2 linked regions of the Aminobacter aminovorans genome follow. Each later gene encodes a partner of the first gene's protein in a complex. Links are inferred from orthologs where the notes say so. Each region holds a gene or a part of one and is shown on either strand. Other genes may lie near its edges.

Region 1 (3,130 bases):
CGGCCGACGCCGCCATGGACGTAGAGCCCCTTGACGTGCTCGTGCTGCGGCTTGCGTCTGGCAAAAAGCCAGCCCAACGCGCTCGACTTGCGCGCCAGCCTCTTGTCGGAAATCTCGTCGATAAGCTTGTCCAGCGCTGCAACGATCTTAAGCTGCGCCGGGTCGTGGCGGATGTTGCCCAGCTCGACCAGATGGTCGTAACGCTGCCTGACGGTCACATGGGTCTGTAGGCCGTCACGCAGGTGCATGGCTCACTCTGGCACGAATACGAACGTCTGATGTTTGTTGCCGCGCGTCCGAGCGGACGCGCAAAAACCTATGCATGATCCGGTCGCGAAATCGAATCCGATCTTCGGCGTCATGCCTTAGCGGTTGAGCGAAATCGGCAGGCCGTTGGAGGTCTGGCCGTCGAAGCGGCCTTCGCCCGACTGATAGAGCCTGGCCAGCGGCGAGCCGGCTTCATCGAACAGGGTCAGCTGCTTGCCGGCGACGTTCCATGATTTGACGCCGTCTATCGGTGCCGGGCAGCGCAGCGGGCCGGCACGGAAGCCCTGGCCGAACTTGGTCTGCGGCGTCGCCACTTTGCAGCTCTGGCCGGAAACCGAAGCGCTCCACACGCCAGCCACGCTGGTTGCGGTGATGTCGGGTGCGTTGGCGGCGGCAGCACCACCGTCGGCGGGCAGGGCTGCGACCTGGGTCTGTGCCGGGGCGGCCGGGAACTGCGAGGCGCCAGCGGCACCCGGTGCCGAGGGTGGCGGCAGCTGGCCACTGGTCACCGTGCCGGCGGGTGCCGCAGGCAGCGGGGCCGGCTGGGTGTCCATCGAGGAAAGGCGCGTGCTGTTACAGCCGGCTGCCGCCAGAAGCGCCACCAGCGATGCGGCCAGCAGGCCGGTTTTCGAAAAAGCCATTGCATTCCCTCCGTGGGGCAGTTCTGGGGGCGCCCCCGCGCGATCGACAGTTCGCCTCTAAAGCGGCGAAGTTGGCAGAATTTCAACCTGATATGGTTAAAATAGGGTTTGCGTATGAAATTGTTGCAAAATTGTCTCAATAGGCCAGCGTGGCGCGAGACTGGTAATTCGGCGATGTTTCCGCCATATAGGCCCCAAACAGCCGCGAGACTTACCGACCATGGCCATTGAGGCCCCTTTCGCCAAGATGAACGGGCTCGGCAACGACATTATCGTTGCCGACATGCGCGGCCGCGCGGATCGCGTTATGCCTGCCGCGGCGATTGCGCTGGCGGCCGATCCGGCGACCAAGTTCGACCAGATCATGGCGATCCACGACCCGCGCACGCCGGGTACGGTCAACTACATCGAGATCATCAATTCCGACGGCACCCACGCCCAGGCCTGCGGCAACGGCACGCGCTGCGTCGTGCAGGCGCTTGCCGCCGAAACCGGGCAGAAGGTGTTCACCTTCGAGACCATCGCCGGCATCCTAAATGCCGAAGAACATGAGGACGGGTCGATTTCCGTCGACATGGGCATTCCGCGCTTTGGCTGGCAGGACATTCCGCTTGCCGAGGAGTTCCGTGACACGCGCGCCATCGAGCTGCAGATCGGGCCGATCGACGCGCCTGTACTGCATTCGCCATCGGTTGCCTCGATGGGTAATCCCCACGCCATCTTCTGGGTCGACAACGACGTCTGGTCCTACGACCTCGACCGTTTCGGTCCGCTGCTCGAAAACCATCCGATCTTCCCCGAGCGCGCCAACATCTCGATCGCCCAGGTGACCTCGACCGAGACGCTCAACCTGCGCACCTGGGAACGTGGCGCCGGCCTGACGTTGGCTTGCGGCTCGGCTACCTGTGCTGCCGCCGTTTCCGCCGCGCGCACCGGCCGCACCGGTCGTAGCGTGACCGTTACCGTGCCGAGCGGCGGGACGCTGAAGATCGACTGGCGCGCCGACGACCACGTCGTCATGACCGGCCCGGCCGAATGGGAATTCTCCGGCAGCTTCAACCCGGCCACCGGCGCCTGGCGCCGCGACCAGCAGGACGTCGCCTGATGGCGGTCGACGTCGTTACCTTCGGCTGCCGCCTCAACACCTATGAGTCAGAGGTGGTGAAGCGCGAGGCCAAGGCCGCAGGCCTTGATGAACTCAAGGGTGGCGCGGTCATCTTCAATACCTGCGCGGTGACGAGCGAAGCTGTGCGCCAGGCCAAGCAGTCGATCCGCAAGGCGCGGCGCGAAAACCCGGACGCACGCATCATCGTTACCGGTTGCGCCGCCCAGACCGACCCTGCGGCCTTTGCCGGCATGGCCGAGGTCGACCTGGTGCTCGGCAACGAGGAAAAGCTCAAGGCGCACAACTACCGGGCGCTGCCCGACTTCGGCGTCAACGATTTCGAGAAGGCCCGCGTCAACGACATCTTTTCCGTGCGCGAGACGGCTGGCCATCTGGTCGATGCCATCGAGGGCCGCGCGCGTGCCTTCGTGCAGGTCCAGAACGGTTGCGACCATCGCTGCACCTTCTGCATCATTCCTTACGGCCGCGGCAATTCTCGCTCGGTGCCGATGGGCGCGGTGGTCGAGCAGATCAAGCGTCTCGCCGGCAACGGTTATGCCGAGGTGGTGCTGTCGGGCGTCGACATGACCAGCTATGGCGCCGACCTGCCCGGCGCACCGCGTCTGGGCAAGCTGGTCAAGACCATCCTGCGCCAGGTGCCTGATGTGCAGCGCCTGCGTCTGTCCTCGATCGATTCGATCGAGGCCGACGAGGACCTGCTCGAGGCGGTCGCCACAGAGGCGCGGCTGATGCCGCATCTGCATCTGTCGCTGCAGTCGGGCGACGACATGATCCTGAAGCGCATGAAGCGCCGCCACCTGCGCGACCAGTCGATCAAGTTTTGCGCCGATGTGCGCAAGCTTCGCCCCGACATCGTCTTCGGCGCCGACATCATCGCCGGCTTCCCGACCGAGACCGACGAGATGTTCGAGAATTCGATCCGTGTCGTCGAGGAGTGCGGTCTGACCCATCTCCACGTTTTCCCGTTCAGCCCGCGCGAGGGCACGCCCGCCGCGCGCATGCCGCAGGTCCGGCGCGAGATCGTCAAGCAGCGCGCCGCCCGCCTGCGCGCCGCCGGTGACGTCAATTATGCGCGCCATCTCGAAAGCCTCAAGGG
Region 2 (3,226 bases), 250 kb from region 1 along the record:
AATTACGCGCTTGAGCTGTTGCGCGGACAGAAGACCGATCCGGCCTTCCCGCCCAATCCCGACAAGGCCGTGATGAACCAGCAGTAAGGTCGGCCGGCGAAGCGCTGGCCTGCTCAACATGACAATGCCATTCTGCCGGGACCGCAAGGTTCCGGCAGTTTGATTCGGGGAGGCTGGCTTCGGCCATAAGGCGGCTTGGTGCAGATCGAAAAGGAAATCGACCGTCCGCTCGGACAGGCGCCGCGCCGTCCGGCAGGCAGGCGCTTCGCCTGGCTGCGCAAGCGCCCGTTGCTTGCCGGCCTGTGCGTCGTGGTGTTGGTGGCGGCCTCGGCCTCGATAGCACTCCGCCAGAAGCCGTTTCGCACACCTGAAGTCGTTGCCGTGGCGACGCCCGAAGTGGTTGCCACGCCTGCCCAAGCCGTGGCCAGGCCGAAACCGGCACCTGCTCCGACCAGCGGCGGCCCGCAGATCATTCGCGTCAATCCACCCGAGAGCGAGGGTGGTGCCGTGGTGGTCCGCGATCCATCGGCTGTCGGGCAGAATGTGCGCATTGCCCACTTGCCGGAAAAGGCGCTGATCGAGGACAGCGCGGCCGGGCCGCTGCCGATACGAGCAGCCGACGGGCGCCGCCCGTTCGACGTCTATGCCAGGGCCTGGTCCGGCGCGCGCGGCGCGCGGGTGGCGATCGTGATCGGCGGGCTCGGCCTGTCGCAGACCGGAACCCAGACGGCGATCGGCAAGCTGCCGCCGGAGATCACGCTCGGCTTCGCACCGCAAGGCAACAGCCTGGGCCGCTGGATGCAGGCGGCGCGCCGCGAGGGCCATGAGATCGTCATGCAGGTGCCGCTCGAGCCGTTCGACTTTCCCAATGTCAATCCAGGGCGCAATACACTGACCGTCGAGGCCGGTGCCGAGGAAATCCTCAAGAACCTGCGCTGGACGCTGTCGCGGACGACCAATTACACCGCCGTCATGAACTACATGGGCGCGCGCTTCTCGACGAGCCCGGAGGCGATGGGCGTGATGATGGCCGAACTGGGCAAGCGTGGCATCGGCTATGTCGACGATGGCTCTTCGGCACGCAGCCTGGCGCCCGAGACGGCGCTGAAGAACGGCGTGCCCTTTGCCGCGGGCGATGCGATCATCGACGGCGTGCAGGATCGCGGCGCGATCCTCGACAAGCTCGACGAGTTGGAGCGGACGGCGCGTGCCAAGGGTTTTGCCATCGGTACAGGCAATGCATTCGACGTCACTGTCGATGCCGTTGCCTCGTGGGCAAGCGAGGCACGCAAGCGCGGCATCGAGATCGTGCCGATCTCGGCCGTCGCGAGTGACCCCGAACGAGGATAGGAATTGATGTCGAAGACCAAGATCGCGCCCGAAGACCTTCCTTACCGTCCTTGTGTCGGCATCATGGTGCTGAATGCCAGGGGGATGGTGTGGGCGGGACGCCGCATCGCCGAGCCGGACAGCGAGCTTTCCGATACCGACCAACTGTGGCAGATGCCGCAAGGCGGCATCGACAAGGGCGAGGATCCCTATCCGGCGGCCATACGCGAGCTTTACGAAGAGACCGGCATGCGCAGTGTCAGCCTGCTCGCCGAGGCGCCCGACTGGATCAATTACGACCTGCCGCCGCATCTGCTCGGTATTGCCTTCAAGGGCAAATATCGTGGCCAGACGCAGAAGTGGTTCGCCTTCCGTTTCGAGGGCGAGGAAAACGAGATCGCCATAAACCCGCCTCCGGGCGGTCACTCGGCCGAATTCGACCGCTGGGCATGGAAGCCGATGTTCAATCTGCCCGAGCTGATCGTGCCGTTTAAGCGCAAGGTCTATGACGAGGTTGTCGCGGCGTTCAGGCACTTGGCCGGATAGCTCTCCATCTGGCCGCCCTTGACAAGCAGGGCGGGGTCGGCGACCCTCCAGCCATGTGCACTTACGCTCATATTGGCAGTTTTGCCTTGTTCCGGGTCTGCCCCATCGCGGGATTCTAGCCCCGGCTCGGTCGCTTTGCGACGTCCGAGCCCCAGGGGCCAATTCTTCAACGCATTATTCATGAGAACCGGGCCGCATAGCGGAACGGTCTGAACATTTGGGCACGTCCGCTTCTGTGCGGACGGACCGGTCGTGCGCGTCTATTGCGACGGCTGGACGAAAATCCGTGAGGCATCCATTGCGCCAGAACATCAAGCAGCGCCGCGAACATGAGATCGTGGTGAGCGAAAACGACCATGCCAGGCTGACCGGCCTCGCCGAATCCAGCCTCGAACGCCTGCCGGGCATTGCCGAGGAACTGCTCGCCGAAATGGAGCGCGCCAAGATCAAGCCGCTCAGCCGCATCCCGGCCAATGTCGTGCGCATGGGCTCGACAGTGACGTTCCGTGGCGGCGATGGCGAGGTCAAGACGGTGACGCTGGTCTATCCCGGGAAGGCCGACATCGCCGAAGGCAAGGTCTCGATCCTGACGCCTGTCGGTGCAGCGCTGATCGGTCTTCGCGAAGGTCAGTCAGTTGCCTGGACATCGCGCGACGGGCGCCGTCTCGAACTCGAGATCGTTGCCGTAGAGGCGCCGCGGGCGGACGCCAATTGACGGCGCGCGAGCCTCAACCAGCCCAATTCTGAAATCCCGCCTGTGCGTCCACCTTGACGCCCGGCGCTGCATGCCGGGAAACGCCGGTGCTTGCGGAGAAAAGCCATGTCCAAATGTCAGCTGACGACAAAGGATTTCGCCATCGTCAAGACGATGCTCGACCGCCTGGCGTGGTCGGGTGGCCCGCTGGTGGCACTTTTGCGCCTGAAGCTAGCTTCGGCCCAAGTGGTGTTTTCGAACGAGGCCGATGCCGACGTGGTGACGCTGAACAGCCGCGTCACCTTCAGCGTCGACGGTGGTGCGCCCCACACCCGCATCGTCGCGCACGGTCCGATGGACGGCATGGTCGGCCAGATCATCCCGATCACCGTGCCGCGCGGGCTCGCCCTGCTTGGCCTGCGCAAGGGCCAGTCGATATCGGTCGACTGCGGCCGCGGCGCGACCGAGACCATCCGCGTCGAAGAGATCCATTACCAGCCAGAGGCGGCCCGGCCGGGTATCGCTGCGCCGGAAGTTCGGGCCAATCCGCCGGAACGCCGCTTCCCAGTGCTGGTGTTCAGCGCCGATGAGCCACAACCTCTTGGCGTGCCGGGAAAAATCCGGCACATCTCGACGAACGGCGATGATCCAGGCCCT

What was found.
Region 2: the proteins of dapF (region 1) and DY201_RS05665 are in contact, whole or in part, in a solved structure (PDB 5YGU), measured with the Escherichia coli proteins. The link is inferred for Aminobacter aminovorans from one-to-one orthologs.

The regions. Positions count from the first base shown.
Region 1 is NZ_UFSM01000001.1:912,995-916,124, forward strand. The notes cover bases 257-3,070. They hold dapF (diaminopimelate epimerase), read left to right. Parts: upstream 257-1,128; coding sequence 1,129-2,013; downstream 2,014-3,070. Other genes in these bases: DY201_RS04420 (AprI/Inh family metalloprotease inhibitor), read right to left, coding at 366-908; mtaB (tRNA (N(6)-L-threonylcarbamoyladenosine(37)-C(2))-methylthiotransferase MtaB), read left to right, coding at 2,013-3,070. Also shown: cell division protein ZapE, read right to left, coding at 1-248; more of mtaB, read left to right, coding at 3,071-3,130. UniProt on the Escherichia coli protein: Involved in the succinylase branch of the L-lysine biosynthesis and in the biosynthesis of the pentapeptide incorporated in the peptidoglycan moiety. Catalyzes the stereoinversion of LL-2,6-diaminopimelate (L,L-DAP) to meso-diaminopimelate (meso-DAP).
Region 2 is NZ_UFSM01000001.1:1,165,936-1,169,161, forward strand. Bases 206-3,115 are described here. They hold DY201_RS05665 (RNA pyrophosphohydrolase), read left to right. Parts: upstream 206-1,356; coding sequence 1,357-1,875; downstream 1,876-3,115. Other genes in these bases: DY201_RS05660 (divergent polysaccharide deacetylase family protein), read left to right, coding at 206-1,350; rnk (nucleoside diphosphate kinase regulator), read left to right, coding at 2,162-2,590; DY201_RS05675 (GreA/GreB family elongation factor), read left to right, coding at 2,696-3,115. Also shown: DY201_RS05655 (S41 family peptidase), read left to right, coding at 1-87; more of DY201_RS05660, read left to right, coding at 196-205; more of DY201_RS05675, read left to right, coding at 3,116-3,226. UniProt on the Escherichia coli protein: Master regulator of 5'-end-dependent mRNA decay.